Stappia indica: one gene and its partner. Each later gene encodes a partner of the first gene's protein in a complex. Links are inferred from orthologs where the notes say so. Each region holds a gene or a part of one and is shown in the gene's direction. Other genes may lie near its edges.

Region 1 (6,143 bases):
AGCGGCCGCCGCCGCCACCGCCACCGCCGCCCTCGCCGCGACCGTCGAGCATGGTCAGCGTCGAGTTGAAGCCCTGCAGCACGACTTCCGTGGAATAGCGCTCCTGGCCGGACTGGTCCTGCCACTTGCGGGTCTGCAGCTGGCCCTCGATATAGACCTTGGAGCCCTTGCGCAGATAGTTTTCGGCGACCTTGGCCAGGCCTTCGTTGAAGATCACCACGCGGTGCCACTCGGTGCGCTCCTTGCGCTCGCCCGAGCTGCGGTCCCGCCAGGTCTCCGAGGTGGCGATGCGCAAGTTGACCACCGGGCGCCCGTCCTGCATCCGGCGGACCTCCGGATCGGCTCCCAGATTGCCCACCAGGATCACCTTGTTGACGCTTCCCGACATTGTCGTCTCCTTGCCTGCCGGACGTTGCCGGCCTGTCCCTGAGCCGGCCGCTGTCCGGCCAGGCTCGTCGATGTGAGGCGGCCCGCCGACAGCAGCGGCGGGATCCCTTCATTGCATGCGGCACGCCCGCGCGCGCCGCATGGAGCGAACGGGAGGCCGGTGTTCATCCCGTGGACCTTAGCCCCGGGCAGGAGCCCGGCGAAAGGCCCGCGACCCGCGAACTGCGGTCCCGGCCCGCTTTTTGCGCGCACGCAGCCCGCTTTTCCACACGCTTTGTCGCAAAGGCGCCAGACGCGGGACCAAGACGCGGGCACATGACGCGGGCACATGACGCAGGCGCGTGGAGCAGGACGCCCCTTGCCCGACCCGCCCGCCCGCACCACATGCGGTCAATCTTGCGCGACAGTATATGTTCCTGATATGTTCACGCAATCGGATTCGGGATCGCCTGCGTAGAGATCTTTCGGAAAACGACCTGCCCCACCGGCGCCGGATGCGGAGCCGTTCGGACCCTTGGGAATCGCCCTGGCGGAATCGACGGATGCCGGTGCATGTCGTAGAAGGGCGGTGCTGTCGCCCGCTCCGCACGGCACTCCCGGCCGTGCCGGCCACGCTTCACCCCCGGACCGCCGGGGCGCTTGTCATTCCCGGCCTGGGCCGGGCCGTTTCACTTAAGCTGCCGCCGGCCCGCGCCCTCCCGCGCGGGGGCTGGCAGCCCTTCCAGACGCCGCAAGGCCGTCATCCAGGAACCGCACGCATGTCCAAGCCGCGTTCGACCTCCACGCCGCCCGCTTCCGCCGCCGACCGGCGCGTGATCAGCGTTCGCGGCGCGCGCGAGCACAATCTCAAGAATATCGACATCGACCTGCCGCGCGACGCGCTGATCGTGATGACCGGCCTGTCCGGCTCCGGCAAGTCGTCGCTCGCCTTCGACACGATCTATGCCGAGGGCCAGCGCCGCTATGTCGAGAGCCTGTCGGCCTATGCCCGGCAGTTCCTGGAGATGATGCAGAAGCCGGACGTCGACCAGATCGACGGCCTGTCGCCGGCCATCTCGATCGAGCAGAAGACGACCTCGCGCAACCCGCGCTCGACCGTCGGCACGGTGACGGAAATCTACGACTACCTGCGCCTCTTGTTCGCGCGCATCGGCGTGCCCTACTCGCCGGCGACCGGCCTGCCGATCGAAAGCCAGACGGTCAGCCAGATGGTCGACCGGGTGCTGGCGCTGGAGGAAGGCACCCGGCTCTACCTGCTGGCCCCGATCGTGCGCGGGCGCAAGGGCGAGTACCGCAAGGAACTCGCCGAGTTGATGAAGAAGGGCTTCCAGCGCGTCAAGATCGACGGCACGTTCCACGAGATCGCCGAGGCGCCCGCCCTCGACAAGAAGCTGAAGCACGACATCGACGTGGTCGTCGACCGCATCGTCGTGCGTCCGGACATGGGCGGCCGGCTGGCGGATTCGCTGGAGACGGCACTGTCGCTGGCCGACGGCATCGCCATCGCCGAATTCGCCGACAAGGCGCTGCCGGCCCCCGCCGACGGCGCCGTGCTGCAGAACCGCAACGAGACCCATGAGCGCATGGTGTTCTCGGAAAAGTTCGCCTGCCCGGTCTCCGGCTTCACGATCTCCGAGATCGAGCCGCGGCTGTTCTCCTTCAACAACCCGTTCGGCGCCTGCCCGACCTGCGACGGGCTCGGCACCACGCTCGCCTTCGAGCCGGAGCTGGTGGTGCCCGACCACACGCTCACCCTGCGCGAAGGCGCGGTGCTGCCCTGGGCCAAGACCGGCTCGACCTCGCCCTATTACGCCCAGACGCTGGACGCCATCTGCCGCCATTTCGGCGCCTCGATGGCCACCCCCTGGGCCGATCTGCCGGAGGCGGTGCGCGAGACGATCCTCAACGGCTCTGGCAAGGAAAAGATCGAGTTCGTCTATGACGACGGCGTGCGCAGCTACCGCACCGCCAAGACCTTCGAGGGTGTCGTCGGCAATATCGAGCGGCGCTGGCGCGAGACCGACAGCGACTGGGTGCGCGAGGAGCTGTCGCGCTACCAGTCCGACCGCCCCTGCCCGGCCTGCAACGGCTACCGGCTGAAGCCCGAGGCGCTGTCGGTGAAGATCGCCACCCGCCATATCGGCGAGATCTCGCAGCTCTCCATCCGCGATGCCGCCGCCTGGTTCGCGGAGTTGCCCGAAAAGCTGACCGACAAGCAGTCGGAGATCGCCCTGCGCATCCTCAAGGAGATCCGCGAGCGGCTGAAATTCCTCAACGATGTCGGCCTCGACTATCTGGCGCTGTCGCGCAATTCCGGCACCCTGTCGGGCGGCGAGAGCCAGCGCATCCGGCTCGCCTCGCAGATCGGCTCGGGGCTGACCGGCGTGCTCTACGTGCTCGACGAGCCGTCCATCGGCCTGCACCAGCGCGACAACGCGCGCCTGCTCGACACGCTGAAGCACCTGCGCGACCTCGGCAACACGGTGATCGTGGTCGAGCACGACGAGGATGCCGTTCTCACCGCCGACCATGTGGTGGATATCGGCCCGGGCGCCGGCATCCATGGCGGCGAGGTGGTGGCCGAGGGCACACCGGCGGAGATCCTGGCCAACCCGAAGTCGCTGACCGGCCAGTACCTGTCCGGCGCCATGGCGATCCCGATGCCGGCCGAGCGGCGCAAGCCGAAGAAGCACCGCCGCATCCATGTGGCGGGGGCGCGCGGCAACAACCTGAAGAACGTCTCGGCGGACATTCCGCTCGGTACCTTCACCTGCATCACCGGCGTCTCCGGCGGCGGCAAGTCGACCTTCCTGATCGACACGCTGTACAAGGCGGCGGCGCGGCGGCTGAACGGCGCGCGCGAGACCCCGGCCCCGCACGACCATATCGACGGGCTGGAGCAGCTCGACAAGGTGATCGACATCGACCAGTCGCCGATCGGCCGCACGCCGCGCTCGAACCCGGCGACCTATACCGGCGCCTTCACGCCGATCCGCGAATGGTTCGCCGGCCTCCCCGAGGCCAAGACGCGCGGCTACCAGCCGGGGCGCTTTTCCTTCAACGTCAAGGGCGGACGCTGCGAGGCCTGCCAGGGCGACGGCGTCATCAAGATCGAGATGCACTTCCTGCCCGACGTCTACGTCACCTGCGACGTCTGCAAGGGCAAGCGCTACAACCGCGAGACGCTGGAGGTGGAGTTCAAGGGCAAGTCCATCGCCGACGTGCTCGACATGACGGTGGAGGAAGGCGCGCGCTTCTTCGCCGCCGTGCCGGCGGTGCGCGACAAGCTGGAGACGCTGGCCCGCGTCGGCCTCGGCTATATCAAGGTCGGCCAGCAGGCGACGACCCTGTCCGGCGGCGAGGCGCAGCGCGTCAAGCTGGCCAAGGAACTGTCGAAGCGAGCCACCGGCCGCACGCTCTACATCCTCGACGAGCCGACGACCGGCCTGCATTTCCACGACGTCGCCAAGCTGCTGGAAGTGCTGCACGAACTGGTCGAGCAGGGCAACACGGTGCTGGTCATCGAGCACAATCTGGAGGTCATCAAGACGGCCGACTGGGTGATCGACCTCGGCCCGGAAGGCGGCGATGGCGGCGGCACCATCGTCGCGGCCGGCACGCCGGAGGACATCGTCGAGGCGCAGGCGAGCCATACCGGCCGCTTCCTGCGCGAGGTGCTGGAGCGCCGCCCGGCCCGCGGCATGAACGCGGCGGAGTAGACGCTTGGCCCCTGGCGGGCGAGGACGGCGGACGTGCGGGTAGCAGAGAAGCCGGTTACCTGTGCACGCCGCCACAGCCGCCGCACGACCACCTGACCGACCGCGTCGACGCCGTGAAGCGGAAAGATGTTCTTGGCCAGAGCCAGACCAATTTGCTAATGTTCATGGTGGACGGCCCTCTTGTTGGTGGCGTTCTTGCAACGACCCCGTTTTGGCACATTCGATGCCGTGGAGAAGGGCCGTCCACCCCATCATTCCGACCGCAGGCGTAGCCGCGAACCGGGGAGGCACGGCGCTGCGACCCTTGCCGAGCCCAGCCACCGACGCCCTCGGCTCGCCGGTCCCGGCTCGGCGCTTGCGCGCCGTCCGGGAAGACGCGGGGAAAGGACTGCGCGCGGGATGGCGGGCGAAACGGGGATACTGTCCGGCCGCAGGCGCTGCTCACCCTTTCGTCGGCTGCGCCGACATCTCCCCCTCATCTCTTCTTGTTGGGGGATGGCGATAGGGAGCGTGGAAAGGCCTGCGCGCCTAACCGCCGCTCTGGCAACCAATAGGCCCCGGCGCGCGCTTACGCTTGGCCGGGGTGACGGCCGAGAGGATGCGAGGCCGTGCGCCACCCACGGGGCGTCATCCCGGCCCTGCCTCACCCTCGGACGTCATCCCGGCCGCAGGCGAAGCCGGAGAGCCGGGATCCATTGGCAACCTCGGCAGGTGTGAGGCGGAAAGGCTTCTCGTCGCATCCATCAGGCATGGTGATGAAGGCGCCTCAACCGACTTTTTTATTTATAACCGTCGCTTTTCAGCTTCTTCATCCACTTTTCGAAATTCGCAGCGCCCCCGGCTCCAAGTCGCTTCTGAGGTCCCGACTTGAAGAAGGACACACGCTCGGCGATGAAGCAGCCCGCATTCGAGCAATTCAAGGTATAGGATTTTCCATCCTTCTTCAGGACAGCGTTGCCTGCCATGGCAGAGGCGGGAAGCACCAAGAGAAAGAGCACAAAAAACAACCGTCTCATCGAATTCTCCAGTATCTCAAGATTGAAAACACCTCGATCAAACGACGCCTCCTTGTGCGTGTCAAGAAAATCGGGGCCTACTTTCTTCCCTCCGTGACACGCAGCCGGCCCGCCTGCAGGAACACCGCCCGGTCGAAGAGCGAAAGGTCGAGCGGGTTGGGCAGGCGCAGGTCGGCAAGATCCGGCAAGGGTTTCAGCGCCGGATCAAAGGTGCGGTCGACCTGCGAGACGAAGACGAGCACCGCGCCGGAGCGCCGGGCGAAGGCCGAGAGCTGCGCGACCTGGGTGCCGAGGTCCGGCGTGTCGCGCCGCTGGTCGAGGATCTGCAGATAGTCGACGACGGCAAGCGTGCCGGGCGCGCAGCCCTGCAGCTGCTCCATGATGCGGGCCGCGCAGATCCCGTCGGAACAGTCGAGCGCGAGGAGATCCTTGAGCTGCCCCCGCGCGCCGAGCCGTTCGAGCCGCGCCTCGACCTCGCGCTCCGCATATTCCAGGGTGAAGACGGCGGCGCGGTTGCCGGCCTTCATCGCCGCAAGGCCGAGCTCCAGCGCCAGCAGCGTCTTGCCCTGGCCGGGACGGGCGGCGACGAGGATCATCTCGCCGGGGCGAAGGCGGGGATAGATCAGCGCGGCGGGCGAGCGCTCGGCGGCACGCTGCGCCAGAAGGCTCCAGCGGGCATGGCCCTCGCGGGCGGCGATGCGGTCGAGCGCGGCGGCAAGGGGAATGCCCGCCTCGCGGGAGAGCAGGCGGGCCTCGCGCTTGAGGCGGTAAAGGGGTGCGGAAAGCTGCATGCCGGAGACCTCCGTCTGCGGGCGATGAGCGCAATCCCTCCTCATGCGGCGCCCGAACGGGTGGTCCGGTGATGCGAAAGGCCCGGCATGGCACATGCTTTCCCGAAGCGGAGGGGGGAGGCGCGGGCAGCACCCGACTCGCATTTTAGCCGATGTTGCGCCGCGCTGGGAAGCGCCGCGGCGGCCGGCAGGTGTGAAACCCCGGCGCATGGGAGGGGACAAGGCGGGCA
Region 2 (6,612 bases), 660 kb from region 1 along the record:
CGCATGGCGCTCCTCGGCCGCAGCAAGGTCGGATTTCTCGGATTCTTCGACGAGAGGGCACACCCAGTAAGCCTTCTTGCCCTCCTGCAAGGCGGCACGCAGGCGCTCGACCACCTCGTCCATGCGGTCGAGCGGCACGGCGACCGTGGTGATCGGCTGACGGCCGGCGGGCTTTTCCGTCAGGCGGGAGACTTCCATGTCGCCGAAATAGGTGAGCACGAGCGTGCGCGGGATGGGCGTTGCCGTCATCACCAGCATGTCGACGCTCTGTCCCTTGGAGGCGAGCATCAGGCGCTGGTGGACGCCGAAGCGGTGCTGCTCATCGACGATGGCCAGGCCGAGATTGGCGAATGCGATGTCCGACTGGAAAAGCGCGTGGGTGCCGACGAGAAGGTCGATCTCGCCGGCTTCCAGCGCTGCCCGCGTCTCGCGCTTGTGCCGGGCGCCGTCTCGTCCGGTGAGGACGGCAAGTCGAATGCCGGCGGCCTCGCACAGCGGGGCGAGTGAGGCATGGTGCTGGCGGGCGAGGATTTCGGTCGGTGCCATCATCACGGTCTGGGCGCCCGATTCGATGGCGGCGGCCGCTGCGAGCAGACCCACCACGGTCTTGCCGGCGCCGACATCGCCTTGCAGCAGACGCAGCATGCGGATCGGCGAGGCGAGATCCTCCTCGATCTCCCGGACTGCCTGCGCTTGGCCGTCTGTGAGGGAATAGGGAAGGGCAGCCAGGATCTTTGCCTTCAAGGCTCCGTCAAATGTGCGGCCGATGCCCCGTGTCTGGCGCAGCGAGCGCCGCACGAGGGCAAGAGCAAGCTGGTTGGCGAGAAACTCGTCATAGCTGAGGCGCGTCAAAGCTGCGCTGTCCTCGCCTTGTTCGGCAAGGCGCGCCTCGTCCGGCCGATGCAGCGCGATCAGCGCCTCGCGGAACGAGGGCCAGTTCGCCCGCTTGCCATGGGCAGCATCCAGCCATTCGGGAAGATCCGGCACGCGCTCCAGGCCCGCAGCGATGGCCTTTTGCAGCACCTTGCCCGACAGGCCCTGCGTCAGCGGATAGACGGGCTCGACCAGCGGCAGCGTGTCGGCCTCCTCCGCCGGCACCACATGATCGGGGTGAACCATCTGTGGGCGGCCGTTGAACCACTCGACCCGGCCGGAGACGATGAGATCGGCGCCCACCGGCATGGACTTTTCCAGCCAGCTGGAATTGGCATGGAAGAACACGAAGGCGATCTCGCCGCTGTCGTCGTGGCCGAAGATCCGGTAGGGGGCGCGACTGCCGCGGGGAGGGGCCTGATGGCGGTCGATCCGCACCTCCAGCGTGACGATGGCTCCTTCCGGTGCACGCGCGATGCCGGGGCGCAGGCGCCGGTCGATGATGCCGCTCGGGATGTGCATCAACAGGTCGATGACATGCGGCTCGCGTTCCGGGTCCGTTCCCAGCAGGCTGACAAGCCGAGTCGCCAGCCTGGAGCCGACGCCCGGCAGGGACGAAACGGGAGCGAACAGGGGGTCGAGGATCGAAGGGCGCATGGACAGGAAGCGGGCCGGTCTTCTGGCTGGTGGACATGCTGCCAAGGGCACGGTCGCTGGAACCGGCGGCAGCCCCGTGCATTGAGTTTCACGCGGGGACCGCTATAACCCGCGCACGATCAGGGTTCTGTCAAGGCCGCACCCGTGCGGCCGGGCAGATGCGTCCCCAGCGGGCGCTGGCGAAGACAAAGGAAACGGCATGGCAGACCGCACGGTCACGTCCGAAAGCGAGCGCGACGACGACAACGCGCGGCGCAAGCGCATTCTCTATCGCTGCCAGCATCGCGGCATGAAGGAGATGGACATTCTCCTCGGCGGCTATGTGGGCGAGCATGCCGGGACGATGAGCGAGGCGGATCTTGCCACGCTGGAAGTGCTGATGGATGTCTCCGACCAGGAGCTGTTCGCCTGGATGATCGGGCGCAAGCCGGTCCCGGCCGAGCACGACACCGCGCTGTATCGCGCCATCGCCGCCTATCGCAGCAAGAGCAGCTAAACTCTCCGCCAGCCGCATGGGGCGTGGCTGGCCGGGCCGGGAACCGAATCGTGGTCGACAAACTCTCCCTCAAGGCAGGCAATGCCGTTATCACCGGCGTGCCGGACGGCGCCGAAGCCTATGTACTGGCGGCTCTCGTCAAGGATGCGGGTCCGGGCCTTGCCCTCGTCTTCGTCGCGCGCGATGCCAGCCATGCGCGCAGCGTGCAGGATGCGCTCGCCTATTTCGCGCCCGATTGCGATGTGCTGGACCTGCCGGCCTGGGACTGCCTTCCCTATGACCGGGTTTCGCCGACTTCCGCGCTCGTCGCCCGGCGCCTGACGTCGCTCAGCCGGCTTGCTGGCGGGAGCTCCGCGTTCGAGCGGCCGACGATCCTTCTCACCACCGCCAATGCCGCCTTGCAGCGCCTGCCGGTACCGGACTTCGCCCGCAGCCAGAGCTGGAGCGCCCGTCCGGGCAACCGGGTCGATCTCGGCGGGCTGGTCTCCTGGCTGGAGACCAACGGCTTCGTGCGCTCCTCGACCGTGCAGGACACGGGCGAGTATGCTGTGCGCGGTGGTATCGTCGATGTCTTCGCGCCGGGAATGGAAGCGCCCGTTCGCCTCGACTTCTTCGGCGACACGCTGGAGTCGCTGCGTACCTTCGATACCGAAACCCAGCGCACGACGCGGCAGATCAAGCATCTCGATCTCGTCGCGATGAGCGAGGTGGTGCTCACGGACGAGACCGTCTCGCGGTTCCGGAAGGGCTATGTGGCAAGCTTCGGCGCTGCCGACCGGGACGACATCCTCTATCAGTCGATCAGCGAAGGCCGCCGCTATGCCGGCATGGAGCACTGGCTGCCGCTGTTCCACGAGCGGCTCGCCACGCTGTTCGACTACTGCCCGGGTGCGCCCTTCGTTCTCTCTGCCGCCATCGACGACGTGGTGCGCGAGCGTCAGGAGCAGATCACCGAACACCATCAGGCGCGTGTCGATGTGCTGGGCAAGTCCTCGGGCTCCGGAGCGGTGCCGTACAAGCCGCTGGCGCCGGACGCGCTCTACCTGACCGGCGAGGAATGGGCGACGTCCCTTGCGGATGGTGCGAGCCTGCGTCTGTCGGCCTTCGACGTGCCGCCCGGAACGGGGCAGCAGGTGCTGGAGCTCGGCGGCCGGCAGGGGCGCAGCTTCGCGGCGGAGCGCTCCGCCGGCGACGTCAACGTCTTCGATGCCTTGGCGGCCCATGCCAGCGCCCGGCGCAAGGCAGGCGACCGCATCGTCATCGCCTGCTGGAGCGAGGGATCGCGCGAGCGCCTGTCGCACGTCCTTGCCGATCACGGTCTCGACCGTGCAGCGCCCGTTGCGACCGACCGCGATGCGCTGGGCCTGCCCAAGGGCATGGCCGCGCTCGCCGTGCTCGGCATCGAGCAGGGCTTCGAGGTCGACGGCCTCACCGTCATTTGCGAGCAGGACATTCTCGGCGACCGCCTGGTGCGCCAGCGCCGCCGCAAGGCGTCGGGCGCCAACGTCCTGACCGAGGCCGCAAGCCTTGCCCAGAACGATCTCGTGGTTCACGTCGACCACGGCATCGGCCGCTTCATCGGTCTGCGGACCATCGAGGCGGCCGGCGCGCCGCACGATTGTCTCGAGCTGCAATATGCCGGCGGCGACAAGCTGTTCCTGCCGGTCGAGAACATCGAGCTTCTGACCCGCTACGGATCGGAAGATACCGAGGCGCAGCTCGACAAACTGGGCGGCGGGGCGTGGCAGGCCCGCAAGGCCCGGATGAAGAAGCGGATCCTCGAGATCGCCGACGGGTTGATCAAGACCGCTGCCGCCCGGGCCCTGCGTACCGCTCCGCCCATCGTTCCGCCGGAAGGCGTCTACGACGAGTTCGCGACGCGCTTCCCCTATGACGAGACCGAGGACCAGCTCAACGCCATCGACGCGGTGTTCGAGGACCTTGCGTCCGGGCGCCCGATGGATCGTCTGGTCTGTGGCGACGTCGGTTTCGGCAAGACCGAGGTGGCCCTGCGGGCGGCCTTCATCGCCGCGATGACCGGCCGCCAAGTGGCGCTGGTGGTGCCGACGACGCTGCTGGCCCGCCAGCACTTCAAGACGTTCTCCGAGCGCTTCCAGGGCCTGCCGATCAATGTCGCGCACGCCTCGCGGCTGGTGCCGGCCAAGGATCTAGCGGCGACCAAGAAGGGCCTTGCCGACGGTTCGGTCGATATCGTCGTCGGCACCCATGCCCTCCTCGGCAAGGGCGTCACCTTCCGCGATCTCGGTCTGCTGATCATCGACGAGGAGCAGCATTTCGGCGTGAAGCATAAGGAGAAGCTCAAGGAGCTGAAATCCGAGGTGCATGTGCTGACCCTGTCGGCGACGCCGATCCCGCGCACCCTGCAGCTGGCGCTGACCGGCGTGCGGGAACTGTCGCTGATCGCGACGCCGCCGGTGGACCGGCTTGCTGTGCGCACCTTCATCTCGCCGTTCGATCCGGTGGTGGTGCGCGAGGCGCTGCTGCGCGAGCGCTATCGCGGCGGCCAGAGCTTCTATGTCTGCCCGCGCGTCTCCGATCTTGCCGATCAGAAGACCTTCCTCGAGCAGAGCGTGCCGGAGGTGAAGGTTGCCGTGGCGCATGGCCAGATGGCGCCGAGCGAGCTGGAAGACGTCATGAACGCCTTCTACGAGGGCAAGTACGACGTGCTTCTGTCGACGACCATCGTCGAATCCGGTCTCGATATCCCGACCGCCAACACGCTGATCGTCCACCGGGCGGACATGTTCGGCCTTGCCCAGCTCTACCAGCTGCGCGGGCGCGTTGGCCGGTCGAAGACGCGGGCCTATGCGCTGTTCACGGTGCCGGCCAACAAGTCGCTGACGACCACCGCCGACCGACGACTCAAGGTGCTGCAATCGCTCGATAGCCTCGGTGCCGGCTTCCAGCTCGCCAGCCACGACCTCGACATTCGCGGTGCGGGCAACCTGCTCGGCGAGGAGCAGTCGGGGCACATCAAGGAAGTCGGCTTCGAACTCTATCAGCAGATGCTGGAAGAGGCGGTGGCGCAGCTGCGCACCGGCGACGGTGCCGAGGCCGAGGAGACCTGGTCGCCGCAGATCCAGGTCGGGACGCCTGTTCTCATCCCGGAAAGCTATGTCGCCGATTTGCCGCTGCGCCTGTCTCTTTATCGGCGGCTGGCGGACCTTGCCGCGCCGGAGGAGATCGACGCGTTCGGCGCCGAGCTCATCGACCGTTTCGGTCCGCTGCCGGAAGAGGTGGAACACCTGCTGAAGATCGTCTTCATCAAGGGGCTGTGCCGCCGGGCCAATGTGGAGAAGATCGATGCCGGGCCGAAGGGCGTGGTCATCGCCTTCCGCAACAGCTCCTTCGCCAATCCGGCCGGGCTGGTATCCTATATCGCCGAGCAGGGCGTCCTGGCGAAGATCCGCCCCGACCAGAAGGTGGTCCTGGCGCGCGACTGGGACAGCGCCGAGCAGCGGCTCAAGGGCAGCGCTGCCGTGCTGCTCAAGCTGGTGCGCCTTGCGGAGGCAGAAACCGCTGCCGCCTGAGCCTTTCGCCCGGGCGGCAACCAACCATTAAGGCTGATGGCCGATAGTGATCCCGTCGAACTGTTCGTATCGAGTCGGGTCGCTTCCGTGCCGTTCAATTCCACTCGCCATCGCCGCCGTACCCTTCGCCAGCGCCTCACGGTGCCCGCGATTGCCGTGGGGCTTGTTGCCTACTTCGCCTTTCACGCGCTGAACGGCGAGCTCGGTCTCGTGGGCAAGGCACGGATCGAGCATCGCTATGCCGAGCTCGAGAAAGAGCTTGCCGTGGTGCGCGGGGAACGCGAAGACTTGCTCAGGCGCGTGATGTTGCTGCGCCCCGAAAGCCTCGATCCGGACATGATCGACGAGCGGGCGCGCGCAAGCCTGAACCTGGTGCATTCGCAGGAGCTGGCGATCCTGCGCCCGAGCCGCGCCTCTGCAGAGTAACCGAAAACAGGTTCAAAGCGAATTTTGAACCATCTTTCAGTTAAATTTCAAAAACATGTTCAATATCAGCAACATAATATGATTCTTGCGCCATCAACTTCCGGCTTTCATTGACTTTTCCCCTCGCGTACCTTCCGCTAGATTGCTGAAGGGGAAACGCAGTCCCGCAAGGGACGCAAAACCGAGACGAGGGACATGGCTGGAACGTCTGGCAAGACCTCCGGTGCACGCTCGAAGAGCGCTGCCCGGTCGAAGGGAGGGGCGGCCAAATCGTCGCCCGCGATCGTAGAGTTCACCAAGGAGCAGGAGCTGGGTGCCTATCGGCACATGCTGCTCATCCGCCGCTTCGAGGAAAAGGCCGGCCAGCTTTACGGCATGGGCCTGATCGGCGGCTTCTGTCACCTTTATATCGGTCAGGAAGCGGTCGTCGTCGGCATGCGCATGGCATCCAAGGACGGCGACCAGATGATCACCGGCTATCGTGATCACGGCCACATGCTCGCCATGGACATGGACCCGAAGGGCGTCATGGCCGAGCTGACCGGACGCCGGGGCGGCTATTCCAAGGGGAAGGGCGGCTCCATGCACATGTTCTCCAAGGAAAAGCAG

The links.
Region 2: the proteins of uvrA (region 1) and mfd are in contact, whole or in part, in a crystal structure (PDB 4DFC), measured with the Escherichia coli proteins. The link is inferred for Stappia indica from one-to-one orthologs.

What each region holds. Positions count from the first base shown.
Region 1 is NZ_CP046908.1:971,822-977,964, forward strand. Bases 749-4,306 are described here. They hold uvrA (excinuclease ABC subunit UvrA), read left to right. Parts: upstream 749-1,145; coding sequence 1,146-4,106; downstream 4,107-4,306. Also shown: GH266_RS04515 (single-stranded DNA-binding protein), read right to left, coding at 1-388; GH266_RS04525 (hypothetical protein), read right to left, coding at 4,886-5,122; GH266_RS04530 (DNA helicase), read right to left, coding at 5,200-5,913. UniProt on the Escherichia coli protein: The UvrABC repair system catalyzes the recognition and processing of DNA lesions. UvrA is an ATPase and a DNA-binding protein. A damage recognition complex composed of 2 UvrA and 2 UvrB subunits scans DNA for abnormalities.
Region 2 is NZ_CP046908.1:310,408-317,019, reverse strand. What follows is about bases 1,751-5,777. They hold mfd (transcription-repair coupling factor), read left to right. Parts: upstream 1,751-2,076; coding sequence 2,077-5,577; downstream 5,578-5,777. Other genes in these bases: GH266_RS01495 (FtsB family cell division protein), read left to right, coding at 5,614-5,777; GH266_RS01505 (FAD assembly factor SdhE), read left to right, coding at 1,751-2,026. Outside these bases: ATP-dependent DNA helicase RecG, read right to left, coding at 1-1,530; more of GH266_RS01505, read left to right, coding at 1,730-1,750; more of GH266_RS01495, read left to right, coding at 5,778-6,003; pdhA (pyruvate dehydrogenase (acetyl-transferring) E1 component subunit alpha), read left to right, coding at 6,199-6,612. UniProt on the Escherichia coli protein: Couples transcription and DNA repair by recognizing RNA polymerase (RNAP) stalled at DNA lesions. Mediates ATP-dependent release of RNAP and its truncated transcript from the DNA, and recruitment of nucleotide excision repair machinery to the damaged site.